Regions from separate parts of the Lentibacillus juripiscarius genome, predicted to be linked through region 2. Evidence: a T-box and tRNA genes for the amino acid it is inferred to sense, from the RefSeq annotation. Region 2 holds a T-box; the other holds one or more tRNA genes.
What was found. A T-box is a leader RNA that pairs with one kind of tRNA and senses whether it is charged. The one in region 2 lies ahead of ileS (isoleucine--tRNA ligase), so its partner is inferred to be a tRNA-Ile.
Positions count from the first base shown of each region.

Region 1 (10,483 bases), on a different contig from region 2:
GATTTATGACTCTAAGACAAGCTATTGGTGTTATTATGGGTGCCAATGTTGGTACAACGGTAACTGCTTTCATTATAGGGATTGATCTGGGTCAATATGCCCTGCCGATTATAGCTGTTGGCTGTTTCTTACTGTTTTTCTTTAAAAACCAAAAAGTGAATAATCTCGGACAGGCTATATTTGGCTTCGGGGCACTGTTCTTTGGCCTTGAGCTGATGAGCAGCGGGATGTCACCATTAAGAAGTCTTGAGGCATTTCAAGAACTCACACTGAGTATGAGTGAGCATTCGATACTTGGTGTCGTTATTGGTACATTGTTTACATTTGTTGTGCAAAGTTCCAGTGCCACGATTGGTATTCTGCAGGGGCTGTTTTCTGAAGGTGCAATTGAATTGAAGGCCGCATTGCCCGTATTATTCGGGGACAATATAGGAACAACCATCACGGCAGTCCTTGCTTCCATCGGTGCAACGGTAGCCGCCAAACGGGCAGCATATGTTCACGTTATTTTTAATCTGGCTGGTACGACTGTCGTATTGCTTCTTTTGGGCTTTTTTACGAATTACGTTATTTATTTGCAATCCTTATTAGATCTTAATCCGGAAATGACGATAGCCTTTGCGCATGGAAGCTTTAACCTTGTCAACCTGATTATTCAATTTCCTTTCATCGGTGCACTTGCATGGATAGTAACAAAAATTATTCCTGGTGACGATACAGTTGTGGAATATAAGCCAAAGCATCTGGATCCAATTTTTATCCAGCAATCATCTACATTAGCACTTGACCAGGCAAAAGCTGAGATTATTCGTATGGGTGAATACTCGTACAAAGGGCTTGAAGAGACCAACTTATATTTAACAACGAAAAGCCAGAAGCATTCGGAAATGTCAATGCAAATCGAAGGTGCACTCAACAACCTCGACCGAGAGATAACGGATTATTTAGTTGAATTGTCAGGTGTATATATGTCTGAACTGGACAGTACCAAGCATACGCTTCTGATGGACTCTGTACGTGATATAGAACGCATAGGAGATCATTTTGAAAACATTATTGAACTGATAGATTATAAAATATCCAACAAAGTCCATATAACCGAACAAGCTCAGGAAGATCTGAATAATATGTTTGATTTGACGATTATGACAGTTAAGGAATCTGTCGAAACATTGGATAAAATGGACCGCGAAAAGGCACTGGCGGTCATGCAGAAAGAAGATCAAATTGATAAAATGGAACGGGATTTCCGAAAGAAACATATCATCCGGATGAATGAAGGCTTATGTACCGGATCAGCGGGAATTGTGTTTGTGGATATTATCAGCAATCTTGAACGTATTGCCGATCATGCAGTAAATATTGCTGAAGCGATTTTGGATGAATAAACAACACTTATTGTACGTGCTCAAAATTGCGTGTCAAAGAGGATCAATAGGACCTAAGTTCGCGACGTCCTTTAATGGGTACGAAATATCGGCACGGCTGCATATTGGCTGCTGCCGGTATTTTTGTATGTCTAAAGTCGGACTTCATTTCATGTAAATACGTAAAATTTTTTCCTTTATTCACTATTGATAATATGGATTGAACATGCTATAGTTATTAATGTTGTCTGTTGCTGATTTGTTTTTTCGGCCTTACATAAATTTTGTGAGCAAAAGTTATTGACATATTCTGCCGAACATGATAAATTATATTTCGTCGCTGATAAAAACATGCAGCAACATGAAGGTTACGTCGTCTTTGGACAGCCTTTTATGTAAAGGTCTGCTAGGAAGAGTACAACAATTTTGATATAATATCATAAAAATTATTCCACAGTAGCTCAGCGGTAGAGCTATCGGCTGTTAACCGATCGGTCGCAGGTTCGAATCCTGCCTGTGGAGCCATATGGCGGTGTAGCTCAGCTGGCGAGAGCGTACGGTTCATACCCGTGAGGTCGTGGGTTCGATCCCCTCCACCGCTATTTCATTCCTAATGGCGGTCGTGGCGAAGTGGTTAACGCACCGGATTGTGGCTCCGGCACTCGTGGGTTCGATCCCCACCGGTCGCCCCATACTAAAATTTAAAGTGGACCCTTAGCTCAGCTGGTCAGAGCTATCGGCTCATAACCGATCGGTCGCAGGTTCGAATCCTGCAGGGTCCACCATTGACATTCGGAGGTATACCCAAGTCTGGCTGAAGGGATCGGTCTTGAAAACCGACAGGCGGGTCAAACCGCGCGGGGGTTCGAATCCCTCTACCTCCTCCATACATATTTAACAGTTATCAAATGTGATTGTAAGTGCAATTGTGATGATAGCAAGAAATTTAATATCATACGGCTCGGTAGCTGGCCGCTAGCAACACCGAAACATCACCTAAGTGCAGGCCTGCGAGGAACGTAATCAACACTGAAATTACTTGCAACGTGACGAGCACCAAACCTGAAGAGATTAAGTGATGATAGCAAGAAATTTTTAATATCATACGGCTCGGTAGCTCAGTCGGTAGAGCAACGGACTGAAAATCCGTGTGTCGGCGGTTCGATTCCGTCCCGAGCCATTTTTCCAAACAAGCATACTTGCTTGTTTTTCTTTTGCACAAAATGAAATCCAAAACATGACGGTACTGCTTATAACTGTTGGCACTTTAAAAACATGCATATTGTTTGCAAGTGTAACCGACCTTTGGTACGGTAAGATTAAAAGGTTGAATCTTCAATCCTTTTAATAAAAGATCTAAGGGAGGATGTATAAAATGGCTCCATTTGAACTGCCAGAACTACCATATGCATACGATGCTTTAGAACCAACTGTTGACAAAGAAACGATGAATATTCACCACACGAAGCATCACAATACTTACGTTACCAAACTGAATGCGGCACTGGAAGGTAAAGCAGACCTTCAAGAGAAATCACTTGAGGATCTGCTCAGCAATCTTGACGCTGTACCGGAAGATATCCGTACGGCTGTACGTAATAATGGCGGTGGACACGCTAACCATAGTCTGTTCTGGAAAGTAATGTCACCAAACGGCGGCGGTGAACCTACCGGTGAGCTTGCTGACAAAATCAATGATAAATTCGGCAGTTTCGACAAATTTAAAGAAACGTTTGAGACAGCCGCAAAAGGCCGTTTTGGATCAGGCTGGGCTTGGCTCGTTGTTCATAATGGTGAACTCGAAGTGACAAGCACACCTAACCAGGATACACCGATTATGGATGGAAAAACACCGATTTTAGGCCTTGACGTTTGGGAACATGCTTACTATCTTAATTACCAAAATCGCCGTCCTGACTATGTGGCAGCATTCTGGAATGTTGTAAATTGGGACGAGGTTGCTAAGAATTATAACGAAGCTAAATAATAAATGAACGCTTCTTTAAAAAACACGGGAAAAATACCCGTGTTTTTTTATACCCAACGATAAAGACATTTGATGTGATGGGGTATACATGCTTATTTTTAACATTTTCGGCATTACATATCCATGCTCTAATTTGCTCACACTATAAATGAACAAAAAGGAGCAATGGATATTATGCACAAAAGCTTACAAGCCTTTACAGGAAAAATGGATATAAACCGTGATCTTATTTTACTGCTTGTCATAGGTGGTCTGTACTCACTAAGTATTTTCCTTTCCAATACCTTTGTGAACATTTATTTATGGCGCCAAGCAGGGGATTACAGCACGATTGCTTTTTACAATCTTGGTATTTATCTGTTCCAGCCGGTGACATTCATTCTTGCAGGAAAAATTGCCAAAAAAGTTGACCGTGTCATTGTACTCCGATTGGGGGTCATATTTTTATCTCTCTTTTTTCTGAGTGTCCTGCTGGTTGCCGATAAAGCAGCAACGTATAACTTTATGCTCGGCAGTTTACTTGGAATCGGCTTTGGATTTTACTGGCTGGCATTCAATGTGCTTACATTTGAAATCACGGAACCTGAATCCAGGGACTTTTTTAATGGGTTCTTAGGTGTCTTGCAGTCATTTGCTGGTATGATTGGCCCATTGCTTGCGGGGACGCTCATCGCCAGAATGGAAGAAACTATTGGGTATACAGTCATTTTTACAATTTCGTTCAGCCTGTTTATTGGTGCAGTTGTCTGCAGCTTTTTTCTTAAACGGCGGCAGGCAGAAGGACGGTTTCATTTCAAGCGTGTACTGACGGAGTGGAACCACAATAAAAACTGGCGAAAAATCCTAAACGCCCATATTTCACAAGGACTACGGGAAGGAATCTTTTTATTTGTGATTTCCATATGGGTGTTTCTTTCAACCGGCAGTGAATTTTCACTTGGGATGTTCAACCTGTTTCTTTCTGGTTTGTCCTTTGTGTTTTACTTCATTGTTACCAGATGGATTAAACCATCCATGCGGAAAAAGTTTATACTAACGGGAGCGCTTATCCTGTATTTCTCGATCTATATTATTTTGTTTGATACTGGGTATGTTCAGTTGATGATTTATGCGGCATTAATCGGTATTGCCTATCCTGTGGTCAACGTACCATACTTTTCCATGACGTTCGATGTGATTGGAAAGGCATGGAAAGCGAAAGAACTTCGGGTGGAGTATATTGTTGTTCGGGAGGTGTTTGCCAATATTGGCAGGGTGACAGCCATTGTTGTGTTTCTTATTGCGATATCATTGGTTTCAGCAGAAGTCATTATTCCATACCTGCTCGCCTTCTTCGGATTGGGTCATATTGTGATTTATCTGTTTGTCAAGGATATTTACCTCGGGGCAGCCGGTACAAATGAACCCATCACGAAGGAGCCAGTGACAGATGAAAAAAATCGATGATTCCTGTTAGAATCAGAAGGCAAAAATGGTATAATGAAGCTGTACAATTTTAAAGGGTGAGGGAGAGAGATATGGCTAACATAAAGAAAAGGAAAAAGGCCCAGTTGCCCTTTCGTTTAAATATACTGTTTTTTGCCGTGTTTTTGTTATTTTCACTGCTGGTTTTGCAGCTTGGGGTTGTTCAGATCCTGAATGGGGAAGCATTCCAGGCGGAAATTGACCGGACATCCAATGATTTCACGGAAATTCCAGTTCCGCGTGGTAAAATGTATGACCGAAACGGAAATTTAATCGTTGGGAACGATGCTGAATATGCAATTACGTATACGCCGGAAAAAGGAACACAGGCAGAAGATAGACTCGACGTGGCAGAGAAATTAGCTAAGTACATTTCCATGGACCCGGGAAAAGATAAACAGTATGGTCTTACATTACGGAACCGAAAAGAATACTGGTATATTCAAAATACGAAAGAAGCAAAAAGCCGGCTCACAGATAAAGAAATTGAAGAAATGGATAATAGTGAGCAATACAGTACGATGCTTGAACGGATTAAAGAAGAAGAAGTTGCGTTTGATAATTTCAGCCAACAGCAGCGTGAAGTAATGGCCATTAAAAAAGAAATGGACAAAGCAATGGCCCTTACACCGCAAATCATTATTAAGGGAAAAGAAGTAACTCCTGAAGAATTTGCACGTGTGGCTGAGCATCTGGATGAGCTGCCCGGAATTAACGCCTCCACAGACTGGAACCGTAAGTATCCATACGGCAGCACGTTTCAGTCGTTTGCGGGCAATATTACATCGGAAAAACAGGGCATATTAGCCGCAAAAGAAGATTATTACATGACGAGGGGCTACAGCCGGAATGACCGTGTTGGCCGAAGTGGTCTCGAGGAGCAGTATGAAAGCGTCCTACGCAGTCGGAAAGAGAAAATTCAGTATACAACAGATAAAAATGGCACAATCGTTGATTCGGATGTAGCCGTCGAAGGGCAGCGCGGGAAAGATTTGGTCCTCACCATCGATATGGAACTCCAGAAAGAAGTAAACAAGGTGTTGCGCCAAGAATTAAAAACGGCCATCCAGAACCAGCCATATGAAAATCATTATATGGATACGGCACTTGCTGTTATGATGGATCCTCAGACAGGGGAAATCCTGGCCGCCGGTGGACAATACTACAACCGGGAGGAGAAGGAATTTCAAAATGCCGGTCAGCGTACGATACACAGTGCATACAGCCCGGGTTCAGCTGTCAAAGGCGCGACAATGCTTGCTGGGTATGAATCCGGTGTGATAAAACCTGGCCAGCGGTTTTATGATACACCGATCAAGATAAAAGGAACGCCGGAAAAAAGTTCTTGGAAAAATCTGCAGTGGGTCAATGACTATGAAGCGCTGAAGCGTTCCTCTAACGTATATATGTTCTATATTGCCATGCGCATGGGTGGCGACTTTAACTATCAGCGAAATGAACCGCTTAATTTTGACCCGAAAGCATTTACTGAAATGCGCAGGTACTACAGTCAGTTTGGTCTTGGTGTTTCGACGGGCATCGATTTTCCATCGGAGTCAATCGGGTATCAAGGTAGTGATCCACTTGCAGGAAATCTCTTGGACCTGGCGATTGGGCAATATGATACGTATACAACCATGCAAATGGCACAGTACGTGTCAACGATTGCCAATGACGGCTATCGCATCCGGCCGCATTTCCTAAAGGCGATTCGTAACCCGGTCCCACACAGTGAGGAGCTTGGTCCGGTATACAAAAGTAATAACACGGAATTCATGAACCGGATAGACATGGACCAGAAGTATATCAACCGCGTACAGGAAGGGTTCCGGCAGGTATTTCAAGAACCTGGTGGTACCGCGTATACCCATTTTGACGATAAACCCTATGCTATGTATGATATTGCCGGTAAAACTGGAACTGCAGAAGCAGACGTTTATGATGATGGAAAAAAAGTACGCGATGCGGAAAACCTGGCACTCATCGGCTATGCCCCACATGATGATCCAGAGGTAGCTTTTGCCCTTATTGTTCCGAAGGCAGGAACAGGCAATAAACATCCGATTAACCATGAAATTGGGAAAGGGATTTTGGATGCGTATTTTAATTTAAAAGACAAAAAAGATGAAGAGTAAAGACAGATACCAGCCTGAGCACTTGTTGCAGTGTTCAGGCTTTTTATTTTACACTTCGGCACTTATGGGAAGTTATTCTTTACGTTATTTTTACACTCAATTAATAGGCAGTTAAAACTGATTAGTTATGATAGGAATTGCAGGGGGGGGAAACGACATTCCTTTTCTGACAAAAAATAACGACAGGGGGCTTTTGTGGTATGAGATCGCTATTTCTACTTGTGGCAATCACCATGTCACTGCTGTTAGCTGCATGCGGCAATGCAGAAGGAAGCAATAATGCACAGGGGAATGATGGAGGAAAGAAAAGTGAAGGAAACGGGTCGTCCGAAGTAGTCGTGGATGGATCATCTACTGTTTTTCCAATCATGGAAGCTATAGCTGAAGATTATCAAAAACAAAATCCCGATGCCCGGGTCAATATTGGTGTTTCCGGTAGCGGTGGCGGATTTGAAAAGTTCGCTGCAGGCGAAACGCATATCTCCAATGCCTCCCGGCCAATCAAAGAAGCAGAAAAGCAGGCGCTTAAGGATGCGGGTATTGATGACTATACCGAATTCGAAGTCGCTCTTGATGGTCTTTCCATTGTCGTTAATAAAGAAAACGACTGGGTTAATAAACTGACGGTTGACCAGTTAAAAAAAATGTGGTCCGAGGATGGCGGTGTAGAAACATGGGCAGATGTGAAAGAAGGCTGGCCTGAAAAAGAAATTGAGTTTTATAGCCCTGGAGCGGACTCCGGCACATTTGATTATTTCAGCGAAGTTGTTCTTGGGGATACGCAAATTCGTAAAGATGCATCATTATCAGAAGATGACAATGTCCTTGTCCAAGGGGTAATGGGTTCCCCTAATGGCATCAGTTACTTTGGATATGCCTATTATGCTGAAAACAAGGATAATTTAAAAGCGGTCCCGATTGTGAATAGTGATGGAAAGGCAGTCAAACCAAGCAAAGAAACCATTCAGTCGGGTGCTTATAATCCATTTTCACGGCCGTTATTTATCTATGTTAAACATGAAGCATTGAAACAAGATGCAGTGTATGATTTTACAACGTATGCACTTGAAAATGCCGGTAAAATGGCAGAAGCAGTAGGGTACGTTGGTAAACCGGAAAGTGGATATGAAAAAGCTTTGCAAAAGGTTGATGAAATAGCCGGTAAATAGGTGGGAGGCAGGTGAGAAAAGATTTCGTACGCTTTTCTCACTTCCTACGTTTGCCATGAGAAGTAGACAGGTTACCCAATGAAGAGAGGTTATTGCATGTCAGTAAATGTAAAAAATAGGATCAAACAGCGAAAAACAAATCGATTTTTCTTGCGTTTTACAGAAAAGGCTGCACCTGTATTCTTTTTCCTGTGTGCGACAATATCGGTTCTTACGACGGTTGGGATTATCCTGACATTGCTTGTCGAAACTATCACATTTTTCAGCAGGGTTTCATTTTTGGAATTTATTACGGGAACGGAGTGGTGGCCGTTTGGTGAAGACCCAACGTACGGTGTTCTTCCGTTAATAGGTGGAACCATGCTGATTACGGTTATTGCCATGCTTGTCGCTCTTCCAGCCGGACTTGCATCAGCTATTTATTTAAGTGAATTTGCCCCGGAGCGGACACGTAAAATTATAAAACCGGTTCTGGAAGTTTTGGCAGGGATTCCGACCATCGTTTACGGTTTCTTTGCTCTGACATTTGTGACACCTGTTCTGGAAACAATTATTCAGGATTTACCCATTTTCAATGCACTTAGTCCTGGGATTGTCGTCGGCGTCATGATTATTCCGATGATTGCATCGCTGTCTGAGGATGCACTTCGCTCGGTGCCGGGTTCCATGAGGGAAGGTGCGTTAGCAATGGGGTCCACACGGCTGGAAGTGGCTATGAAAGTAGTTGTCCCGGCAGCATTATCTGGAATTATAGCTTCATTTGTTCTTGGCATATCACGCGCGATTGGGGAGACGATGATCGTCGCTGTAGCTGCCGGTGCTACGCCAAAGCTGACGTGGGATGCCACGGAATCAATCCAGACAATGACTGGTTATATTGTTCAAGTGAGCCTCGGGGATGCATCATATGGTTCCACAGCATATTACAGCATTTATGCAGTGGGGATGACCTTATTTGTGTTCACATTAATCATGAATCTAGTATCGCACTATATTTCTCGGCGCTTTAAGGAGGACTATTGAGATGAATCTGGTCAATAAACAAACGGTTCAGAACAGCATGGGCAAGCGGCTCGTCAAAAACCAGCTGGCCAGATCAATCTTTTTTCTTGCAGCTGGTTTTGGAATGCTTGTTTTGGCGGTGTTGCTCTATCGTATTTTTTCAGAAGGCACAAGCTATCTCGATTGGAGCTTTTTAACGAGTTTCGCTTCCAGGTTTCCGGAAGAGGCGGGAATTAAAGCAGCCATCATTGGTTCATTATGGCTGATGGCAGTTACGGCTCCTGTATCACTTATACTCGGTGTCGGGACCGCCATTTACCTTGAGGAATATGCAAAGGAAAATAAGATTACCCGGTTTATTCAAATGAACATCTCGAATCTTGCCGGGGTTCCATCGGTTGTCTTTGGTCTGTTAGGCCTTACCGTGTTTGTTCGGCTGATGGATATGGGCAGAAGTATTATGGCAGGCGGATTGACGATGAGTCTGTTGATTCTGCCAATTATTGTTGTGTCTTCCCAGGAGGCGATACGGGCTATTCCCAAGGATCAGTATGAAGCATCCTTTGCAATGGGAGCAACGAAATGGCAGACAGTTCTTCGTGTGGTGCTGCCTGCCGCCATTCCCGGTATTCTGACCGGTGGTATTCTTGCATTGTCACGGGCGATCGGTGAAACAGCCCCGCTTTTGATGATTGGCGCTCTGTCTTTTATTGCCTATTTGCCGGAAAATGTATGGTCTGGTTTTACAGTACTGCCGATCCAAATATTCAATTGGACCGGAAGACCACAGGAAGAATTTCATCTGGTGGCTTCTGCAGGCATTATCGTATTGCTGGTTATCCTGCTCTTGATGAATTCGGTTGCTGTGTTTATACGAAATAAGCTTACAAAACGACTTTAATCGGAGGTTTTTTCCATGAGTACAGCTTTAGAGAGTAAACGTATCTTTCTTGCAAATGCAGTGGAGAACGAAAAAGAAGATGTAAAAAAGTCCATTTACAATGTTGATAATTTTAATCTCTGGTATGGCAATGATCAGGCTCTCTACGACGTGAAGCTTGCTATTCCGGAAAATCGGGTAACAGCAATCATCGGACCATCCGGGTGCGGGAAATCAACCTTCATCAAATCACTTAACCGGATGGTGGAATTGGTTCCGTCCGTAAACATGAGCGGAAGTATCAGTTATGCTGGACAGGATATATTCAGTCCGGACTACAAAGTAGAACAATTAAGGACCGATGTCGGTATGGTTTTCCAGCATCCAAATCCATTCCCGAAATCAATTTATGACAATATCGCATACGGTCCGAAAATTCATGGTATCCGCAAAAAGAAGGTGCTTGATGAGATAGTGGA
Region 1 covers NZ_JBHUNA010000001.1:47,276-57,758, reverse strand. Annotated here, with positions in the region: gene ACFSUO_RS00350 (Na/Pi cotransporter family protein) at 1-1,388, shown strand, start outside; tRNA gene ACFSUO_RS00345 (tRNA-Asn) at 1,818-1,892, shown strand; tRNA gene ACFSUO_RS00340 (tRNA-Met) at 1,896-1,969, shown strand; tRNA gene ACFSUO_RS00335 (tRNA-His) at 1,984-2,059, shown strand; tRNA gene ACFSUO_RS00330 (tRNA-Ile) at 2,076-2,152, shown strand; tRNA gene ACFSUO_RS00325 (tRNA-Ser) at 2,162-2,254, shown strand; tRNA gene ACFSUO_RS00320 (tRNA-Phe) at 2,475-2,547, shown strand; gene ACFSUO_RS00315 (superoxide dismutase) at 2,743-3,354, shown strand; gene ACFSUO_RS00310 (MFS transporter) at 3,529-4,800, shown strand; gene ACFSUO_RS00305 (peptidoglycan D,D-transpeptidase FtsI family protein) at 4,872-6,953, shown strand; gene ACFSUO_RS00300 (PstS family phosphate ABC transporter substrate-binding protein) at 7,154-8,122, shown strand; gene pstC (phosphate ABC transporter permease subunit PstC) at 8,219-9,145, shown strand; gene pstA (phosphate ABC transporter permease PstA) at 9,147-10,025, shown strand; gene pstB (phosphate ABC transporter ATP-binding protein PstB) at 10,041-10,483, shown strand, end outside.
Region 1: it has a tRNA-Ile gene. The T-box ahead of ileS (isoleucine--tRNA ligase) is inferred to sense a tRNA for this amino acid. The anticodon was not compared.

Region 2 (10,483 bases):
ATACTGTCCATGAACAGCATCTCCAACCGGGAGGGTAGAACATGACAAAACATAAAGTAGAAATTTGCGGCGTTGATACATCAACATTACCCGTACTAAAAAACGATGAAATGCGAGAACTATTCAAACAAATGCAAGACGGTGACCTGGAAGCACGCGAGAAATTGGTCAATGGGAATTTGCGGCTTGTGCTTAGCGTCATACAGCGGTTTAATAACCGTGGCGAATATGGCGATGACTTATTTCAGGTTGGCTGTATAGGACTTATGAAATCAATTGATAATTTTGATTTAGGACATAATGTACGGTTTTCCACGTATGCTGTTCCAATGATTATTGGGGAAATCAGACGCTATCTGCGTGATAATAACCCAATCAGAGTGTCACGGTCATTGCGTGATATTGCCTACAAAGCACTCCAAGTCCGGGAAAAGCTGATTAATAAGACATCGAAAGAGCCAACTGCTATGGAACTTGCCGAAGAGATGGGCGTCCCACATTCCGATATTGTTTTTGCACTGGATGCTATACAAGATCCAGTTTCCCTATTTGAGCCCATTTATAATGACGGTGGAGACCCCATCTATGTGATGGATCAATTGAGTGATGACAAGGACAAAGACTACCTTTGGGTGGATAAGCTGTCCTTAAAAGAAGGGATGCATCAGCTGGAGGAACGGGAAAAATCGATATTGAGCAAACGCTTTTTTCAGGGAAAAACACAGATGGAAGTGGCGGACGAAATCGGCATTTCCCAGGCACAGGTTTCCCGTCTCGAGAAAGCAGCAATTGACCAGATGAACAAGGAAATGTTTGAGTAAGGCAGTCGCCTTTACCAGAAGTTTTTTTGGCAACAATACAATAAAATAACAGGCAAGTAGAATCGGCACCTACAATAAGCGGGTGTCGATTTTTTGTGTTATGTAGCAGTAATAATATTTTCAGCCCATGCCTGCATATAATGGCTACTAAGGCAGGTGAGTGTGTGTGGTTACGCTATCAGATTTGCAAATAAAAGAAGTCATTGTCAGGAATGACGGCAAACGGCTTGGGCACATATCTGACTTGGAAATCGACGGAGATAATGGGAGAATTACGGCATTGGTCATTTATGTAAAGGACAAGAAATCAGGGCTGTTCGGGAAAACTGATGAACTGATTATTCCATGGAATCATATTGAAGTAATCGGAACCGATGTTATCCTTGTCAGAGAAGTGACATCCCCTTCCCTTTATCCCGGGCAGCAATTTATGTAGTCAACAAAGATAAGTGCATGAAGCATGTCCCGCTCATTGTGCATAATTCTGTTTATCCATTGTCGATAAAAGTGTGGTAGAATGTAAGCAGTATAGTTCGGGAGGTACATTAATGGCAGAACCATTCCAGTTGCAGACAGAATCTCTGCTTGCGATAAAAAAATGGGGGGCAATAAGTCCGGGGCTTCAGGCAGGGTTTACAACGAGAAAAGGCGGATACAGTGCACCCCCTTTCCATTCATGGAACCTTGGTCTTCATGTGCCCGATGTGAAGAAAAATGTGGACGCAAACCGGCAAAAGCTGAGTGGAGCCATCCGTTTTCCGCTGCAATCATGGGTGTCCGGGGAACAGTCACACAAGACGAACATCCATATTGTAACTGCTGCGGACAAGGGAAAAGGAGCAGAAACTTATAAAACGTCACTAACCGATACTGATGGGCTTATCACGAAGGAAAGCGGCATATTGTGCACTGCTTTTTTTGCAGACTGTGTACCTATCTATTTTCTTGATTCTGTTTCGGGATATATCGGGATTGCGCATGCAGGCTGGAAAGGAACGGTCAATGGTATCGCCGGAAAAATGGTTGAAACGTTCAAGGAGCTGGGAACGGTCCCAGCTAATCTGCTGACCGTAATCGGCCCGTGCATTTCCCATGATGCCTATGAGGTGGATGAGCAGGTCGTCGGGCATATTCCGGATGAATGGCGGGATAAGACAGTCACCGCGCGGGAAAATGGACGTTATTTATTGGATTTAAAGCAATTAAATACAGAAATCCTTTTACAGCAGGGTGTTTTACGTCGTAATATAGATGTGACACAATATTGCACATTCCGTGATGAATCATTGTTTTTCTCCCATCGCCGGGACAATGGCAAAACGGGGAGAATGCTTGGCTATATCGGATATGAGAACTGATTATGATGGGGAGGGCATGGATAGAATGGATGTAGCAGCCAATCTGGAAGAAATCCGTCAGCAGATCAGACAAGCATGCGCAAACAGCAACCGGAATCCGGAAGACATAACCATTATTGGTGTGACGAAATATGTTACCACTGAGCGGGCAAAAGAAGCGATTGAAGCCGGAGTCACGAATCTTGGCGAAAATCGAATGGAAGGTTTTCTGGAGAAATATGAATACATACAAGATGATGCAGTCTGGCATTTTATCGGAACGCTGCAGTCAAGAAAAGTAAAGGATGTCATCGGCAAGGCCGACGTGATTCATTCCCTTGACCGGAAGTCGCTTGCGAAAGAAATCAATAAGCGGGCGGCCGGTCCTGCAGATTGTCTTGTACAGGTGAATGTCAGCGGTGAGGATTCGAAACATGGCATAGACGCAAAAGAGGTTATCTCTTTTGTCAGGGAATTAAAGCGCTATGAGAACATTCGGGTTGCCGGTCTAATGACAATGGCGCCCCACACTGATGATGAGGATCAGCTGCGGACGGTTTTTCGAAAACTTGCGTCGCTTCGGGAAGCGGTACAGGCCGAACAGCTTCCGCATGCCCCGTGTCAATATCTTTCCATGGGCATGAGTAACGACTACCAAATTGCGATTGAAGAGGGAGCTACACATGTCCGTATTGGATCGGCATTGGTTGGTTCCCGGGAAACGGAGTGAAGATATGAGTATTATGAACAAACTAAAAACGTTCTTCACGATGGATGAGGAAGATATGTACGCTGACGAGGAGATGGATACGGGCACGCCCGGTAATGGTGCCGGCCAGAATAGTCAGCGGCATAACAGGGAAAATGTAGTAAATCTGACAAGCATTCAGCAGCCCGCATCGAAAGTTGTGCTATATGAGCCGCGCAACTATAATGAAGCACAGGAGATTGCTGATAATGTGGTGAATAAACGTGCGGCAGTCATTAATCTGCAGCGCATTGATCAGCAGCAGGCGAAACGGATTGTCGATTTTCTGAGTGGGACTGTCTATGCTGTGAACGGGGACATTCAAAAATTAGGCGACCAGACATTTCTGTGCACGCCTGAGAATGTAGATGTTTCCGGAAGCATAACCGATACGCTCGTGGAAGAAGACGAATTTCATAAAGGATGGTAGCAGACTATGCAATCACTATTGGGTTTATTGTACTGGGCATTGGAACTTTACAGCTTTGCGCTGATTATTTATATTTTCATGTCCTGGTTTCCAGGGGCGAGGGAATCGGCATTTGGAAGTTTTTTGGCTAAAATTTGTGAACCTTATCTTGAACCATTCCGGAAGATTATACCACCTCTTGGTATGATTGACTTATCCCCGATTGTAGCCATTTTCGTTCTTTATTTTGCCAGGATGTACGGGCTGCCGGTTCTGATTACCTGGTTCTAGGGGCTTGTGCGATGGATATATACCAGCATTTCAGAAAAGAAGAACAGCCATTTATCAATCATGTTCTGTCCTGGATACGGGATGTGGAAATGACCTATCAGCCAAAGCTGACTGATTTCTTGAATCCGAGAGAACAGCAAATAGCTGATATGCTTGCTGGGACAAGCCTTGAAGATCTAAAAGTGTCGAAACATGGAGGTGATCAGTCCGCTGAACGAAAGCGGATCATGATTGCCCCGATGTATGAACAGATAACGGAAGATTCGTTTCAGCTTCGTCTTTTGCAAGGTTCCTATCATGATAAATTTGTTTCCCTGACACACCGGGATGTGATGGGGGCCTTCTTATCCCTCGGTATTAAGCGAAAAAAGCTGGGCGATATAATAGTTGAAGATGGGCTTGTGCAAATCATTGCAGCAGATGAAATTGCACCGTACGTACTTGCGAATCTCACCACCGTCAAGAAAGCGAGCATCAGACTTGAAAGCAAGCCGCTGTCTGCGCTGGTTGAAAGCAAGGCCTCCTGGGTTGAAACGGACCATATCATCTCATCATTGCGGCTGGATACCGTTGTAAAAGCGATTTATAAATTATCAAGAAAAAATGCAGCCGCTATGATTGAAAAAGGGATGGTGAAAGTGAATCACCAAGTTGCGGATGACAAAAAATTCACCCTTGAGGAAGGCGATTTGCTGTCATTGCGTGGGAAAGGCCGAAGCAAACTGGCCGCTATCAATGCCCGAACAAAAAAAGATAATATAAGTATAACAGCAGCTGTACTAAAATAATTCGGCACATTATGCAGGAATTTCAGTTTTTATGTCGAAAAAATAGTATACAGCAATTACGACCTTATGTATTATTATTTCACACTGACTAACTAAAAGGAGGTGGCCTGTGTGTCATTATCACCGTTGGATATACACAATAAGGAGTTTACAAGAAGTTTTCGCGGCTATGACGAAGATGAGGTCAATGAGTTTCTTGATCAGGTCATAAAAGATTATGAAATGACCATCCGTGAGAAAAAAGAATTACAGGAGCAGGTCGAGCAGCTGAATGAGAAACTTGGACATTTTACTAATATTGAAAGCACGCTAAATAACTCTATTCTAATTGCCCAGGAAACGGCTGAAGAATTAAAAGGGAATGCCCAGAAAGAATCGAAACTGATTATTAAAGAGGCTGAGAAAAACGCTGATCGGATTGTGAATGAGGCGTTAAATAAATCCCGTAAAATCGAAATGGATGTAGAGGAATTAAAGAAACAGGCAAAAGTCTTCCGAACCCGTCTGAAGATGCTGGTCGAAGCTCAGCTTGAAGTAATCAATGCAGATGACTGGGATGGATTGTTTGATGAAGAGGGCGAAGAAGAAGTGGAAGGAATACAGGAAGAAACATCCGAGTATGCCAATAGTAATGCGTAGACCTTGACGTTTTCAGGAATTTTACATATAATTCATTATCATAAAGGTCTCAAAGGTCTTACCAAATACAAACCACGACGACGGAGACAGTATGAATGCCACCTGCTGCCCAGCGAATCAGGGATGGTGCAAGCCTGATACAGCAATACATTCAGAACATCACTCCCGAGTGTCCATTTTGAACTTGAGTAAAAATGGACGGTTCATCCACGTTACGGATATCGAGTGAATTTAAAATAGGCGCCAATTTTAAATTCATAAGGGTGGTACCGCGAGTCTTCTCGTCCCTTTTTGGGATAGAGAAGACTTTTTTTACTCACGTGTATTGTTAGTCTGTATTGTTGATTTCAGCACTAGACGCTCGCTTACCGTGGGCTCGCGCCAAGCCTCCTCGACAGTTCATTGCTTCACTGTCTGTGGGGTCTCGGCTGTCTCGCTTTCCCGCAGAAGTCTCGCGTCTTCTGCTTCAATCAACGCCACGTTGTTAAATACAGCCCCGATTTTCACTAAAGACAAGGAGGATAACACATGGATTATAAAGACACGTTGCTGATGCCGAAGACGAAGTTTCCTATGCGCGGCAACTTGCCGAACAAAGAACCAGAACGTCAGCAAAAATGGGATGAAGAACAAATTTACGATAAAGGGCTTGAGCGGACAAAAGGACGTCCACTGTTCGTTCTGCATGATGGACCGCCATATGCCAATGGTGATTTGCATATCGGGCATGCTCTCAACAAAATTTTAAAGGACTTTATCACAAGGTACAAATCCATGAGCGGCTTTTACGCGCCATACGTTCCCGGCTGGGACACCCATGGCTTGCCTGTAGAAACTGCTTTGACGAAAAAGAAAAAAGTGGACCGTAAAAAAATGAGCATTGCGGAATTCAGACAGAAATGTGCCGAGTATGCTATGGGGCAGCTGGATAATCAAAGGACCCAATTCAAAAAACTTGGTGTCCGCGGTGACTGGGATAATCCGTATATTACGCTAACCAAAGATTACGAAGCCGCCCAGATTAAAGTGTTTGGTGAAATGGCCAAAAAAGGCTACATTTACAAGGGCTTGAAGCCTGTGTACTGGTCCCCGTCCTCTGAATCTGCGCTGGCAGAAGCAGAAATAGAATATCATGATAAGCGGTCACCATCCATTTATGTGGCATTTGACGTAACAGACGGCAAAGAGGTGCTGGACGGAGGTGAGAAAATTATTATATGGACCACAACCCCATGGACCATTCCGGCAAACCTTGGCATTGCCATTCATCCAGAACTGGAATATGCCGTTGTCGCTGTTAATGGTGAAAAATACGTCATTGCCCATGAACTGGTTGAAACACTGACAGAAGAACTGGAATGGGAAAACCCGGAAGTTATCAAGACTTTCAAGGGTGAAGAAGCAGACCGGGTAGTAGCCAGACATCCGTTTTATGATCGTGATTCGCTGGTTATGCTTGGTGACCATGTAACAACAGATGCTGGTACCGGCTGTGTTCATACAGCACCAGGTCACGGAGAAGATGACTTCTATATGTCCCGGACGTACGGTATCGAACCATTCTCTCCGGTTGATGGGAAAGGGCATTTCACTAGCGAAGCACCAGGATTAGAGGGAATGTTTTATGACCAGGCAAACAAAACAATTACGGAAAAACTGGAAGAGAGCGGGGCGCTACTGAAGCTTACGTTTATTACCCACTCCTATCCGCATGATTGGCGTACGAAAAAGCCGACTATTTTCCGGGCGACATCGCAGTGGTTTGCATCCATTAAAGATTTTCGCCAGGATATTCTGGATGAAATCAATCGCATCAACTGGTATCCATCATGGGGAGAAACCCGTCTGTACAATATGGTACGCGACCGTGAAGACTGGTGCATTTCCCGGCAGCGGACTTGGGGTGTTCCAATCCCTGTGTTTTACGGGGAGGATGGAACGCCAATCATCAATAATGAAACCATTGCCCATGTTTCTAATCTGTTTGCTGAGCACGGCTCGAACGTTTGGTTTGAATGGGAGACACATGACTTGCTTCCGGAAGGGTTCACGTCCGAACACAGTCCGAATGGTACCTTCACGAAAGAAACCGATATTATGGACGTCTGGTTTGATTCGGGGTCATCACACGAAGCTGTACTGAAGGGACGTGAGGATCATAAACGCCCGGCCGATGTTTACCTTGAAGGAAGTGACCAGTATCGCGGCTGGTTTAACTCATCGATTTCTACAGCAGTTGCGGTAACAGGCAAGGCACCATTTGAAACCATCATCAGCCATGGCTTCACCCTTGATGGTAATGGACGAAAAATGAGTAAATCACTCGGCAATGTTATGGATCCGTTAAAAATTCAGAAACAGCTTGGATCGGATATTTTGCGTCTTTGGGTATCCTCGGTTGATTACCAGGCAGACGTAAGGATTTCTCAGGAAATTCTGAAGCAAGTTTCTGAGGGCTATCGGAAAATCCGAAATACCGTACGGTTCATGCTCGGAAACTTAGCTGACTTTGATCCGGCTAAAGATGCTGTACCTGAATCAGAAATGGCGGAAGCTGACCGGTATATGCTACACCGGCTGCAAACGATGCTGAAAAACGTCAGGGGCAGCTATGACGTTTATGAATTCGCACCAGTTTATTCAGAAATTCATAATTTCTGTACGACTGATTTAAGTTCGTTCTATCTCGACTTTGCCAAAGATATTTTATATATCGAAGCAGCGGATGACCATCGCCGCCGGAGTATTCAGACGGCGTATTATGAAATGGTCACCACGCTAGTGAAGCTCCTGACACCGATTATTCCGCATACGGCTGATGAAATCTGGGAGTACATTCCTGGTGCGGAAGAAGAAAGTGTCCAGCTGACGGATATTCCAGAACCAAGAGAAATCACTGGCTTTGACAAACTGTATGCGAAGTGGGACCACTTTATGCAGGTTCGTGATGATGTTCTAAAGGCGCTGGAAGAAGCGAGGGAAGCCAAAGTCATCGGAAAATCACTGGAAGCCAAGATTACGGTTGTTCCAAAAGATGAGCAGACAAAAGAAGTGCTCGATGGTATCTCCGATGTGCATCAGCTGTTCATCGTGTCCGAAGCAGACGTTACAGATGAGGCACCTGATGCGAAGGCGTATCACTATGTAAATGTTCTGGTTGAGAAACATCCTGGTGAAAAGTGTGCACGCTGCTGGACAGCCGCTGATACCGTTGGCCAGGATCAGGATCACCCAGATTTATGCACACGGTGTGCCGATATTGTGAAAGAGCATTACAGTGCATAAATAATTCGGTAAGTAAAACAGGATACAGACCAAAATAGGAATGCTTGCTTGTGGCATTCCTATTTTTTGTATAGCTGAAATTGTGGTAAACTAATAAAGCATCTAAAATATAGCTAAGGTGTTAGGAACGATGGAGGAAACGAAATGTACTTGTATTACATAGTGGCACTCGTTGTGATTGCACTTGACCAGCTGACGAAGTGGGTCGTTGCACAAACGATGGAGCTTGGTGAGCAAATAACGGTTATCGGGAATTTTTTCTATTTAACGTCACATCGTAATAGTGGAGCGGCTTGGGGAATATTGCAAGGAAAAATGATGTTTTTTTATATTGTGACAGTCATTGTCATCGCCGGAATTATTTATTACATGCAGAAGTATGCCAGGGAAAGTAAACTGCTGGCTGTTGCATTAAGCCTGATTCTGGGTGGTGCGATTGGGAATTTCATTGACCGGCTGTTCCGGAAAGAAGTTGTGGATTTCTTTGACTTCATCATTTTCGGGTATGACTATCCAATCTTCAATATTGCAGACTCAGCCCTGGTCGTCGGTGTGATTCTTGTGATAATAACGACTATTATGGATGAACGAAAGGAAAAAAGGCAAAATGACAAATCAGCACACGGTAACGGAAACAGAGCATAACACACGAATTGATAAACTGCTATCCAGTGTGATAGCAGATACATCCCGTTCGCAGGTGCAGGCATGGATAACCGATGGCCATGTGCTTGTCGGCGGGAAGCAAGTAAAAACGAATTATAAATGTCAGGCCAGTGATACCATTGAATGGGACGAGCCGGACGAGGAACCGCTCACAATTGACCCGGAAAATATTCCGCTTTCAATTGTTTATGAAGATGCTGATCTTTTGGTCGTCAACAAGCCAAAAGGGATGGTTGTCCACCCGTCGGCAGGTCATCAAACCGGGACATTGGTGAATGCACTGCTCCACCACTGTGACAGCTTGTCCCAGCTAAATGGGGAGGAACGGCCGGGTATCGTGCACCGCATCGATAAGGATACTAGCGGCCTATTAGTTGTTGCCAAAACGGATGAAGCGCATAGCAGTCTGTCTGAACAGCTCTCTCTAAAAGACATGGATCGTCGATATGAGGCAATTGTGCATGGAGTGATTGAACACGAAACCGGTGTCATTGATGCCCCGATTGGCAGAGATCCAAATGACCGGAAAAGGATGGGAGTCGTTGATAATGGAAAGGATGCGGTAACCCATTTTCGTGTGCTGGAGCGGTACACGGATTTTACACACATTGTCTGTCAGTTGGAGACAGGCCGTACCCATCAGATTCGCGTTCATATGAAGTATATCGGCTTTCCTGTTGTCGGTGATCCGAAATACGGTCAGCGCAAAACGATGAAACTTGGCGGCCAGGCATTGCATGCGAAATCACTGGCATTCAACCACCCGGAAACCGGTGAACAACTGCACTTTGAAGTGGATCCACCTGCTTATTTCCAGGAACTTCTGGACCAATTGGAGAAAATGGATTGACAATCCCCTGGAAATCTGTAATAATTAACGCAGATGAATATTGACCCTTTAAGATAGTCCAGTGAGGCTAAAAAGGTTGCGGAAGACAATTGTACTTGAGTGTCGTATACCCAAATCCCTTTTTTCCTCACCGGAGAAAAGGGATTTTCTAATGTCTGGAGGGGATTGAAGATGCAGAAAAAAACAGTCCTGCTTGATCAGGCGGCAATTGGTAGGGCGATAACACGGATTGCCCATGAAATTGTCGAGAAAAATAAAGGCGGGGAGAACCTTCTGCTCGTCGGTATTAAAACACGAGGTATACCGTTGACGAAACGCCTGCAGGAAAAAATCCGGCAAATTGAAGGTATCACCGTCCCAACCGGGGAACTTGACATTACGTTATACCGGGATGATCTGGAGACAGTAACAGCTAATGATGATCCTGAATTAAAAGATACGAAAGTTGACGCCGATTTAAAGAATAAGAAAGTTATTTTAGTCGATGACGTGCTGTATACCGGCAGAACGGTTAGGGCAGCGATGGATGCAATTATGGATATTGGCCGCCCGTCCCAGGTTCAGCTTGGCGTACTCGTTGACCGGGGGCATCGCGAACTGCCGATTCGAGCAGATTATGTTGGGAAAAACATCCCCACCTCTGATCAAG
Region 2 covers NZ_JBHUNA010000009.1:212,940-223,422, reverse strand. Annotated here, with positions in the region: gene sigG (RNA polymerase sporulation sigma factor SigG) at 42-821, shown strand; gene ACFSUO_RS06075 (YlmC/YmxH family sporulation protein) at 988-1,257, shown strand; gene pgeF (peptidoglycan editing factor PgeF) at 1,370-2,179, shown strand; gene ACFSUO_RS06065 (YggS family pyridoxal phosphate-dependent enzyme) at 2,205-2,888, shown strand; gene ACFSUO_RS06060 (cell division protein SepF) at 2,893-3,336, shown strand; gene ACFSUO_RS06055 (YggT family protein) at 3,343-3,606, shown strand; gene ACFSUO_RS06050 (YlmH family RNA-binding protein) at 3,618-4,394, shown strand; gene ACFSUO_RS06045 (DivIVA domain-containing protein) at 4,506-5,033, shown strand; T-box leader at 5,102-5,325, shown strand; gene ileS (isoleucine--tRNA ligase) at 5,562-8,318, shown strand; gene lspA (signal peptidase II) at 8,463-8,963, shown strand; gene ACFSUO_RS06030 (RluA family pseudouridine synthase) at 8,926-9,834, shown strand; gene pyrR (bifunctional pyr operon transcriptional regulator/uracil phosphoribosyltransferase PyrR) at 10,006-10,483, shown strand, end outside.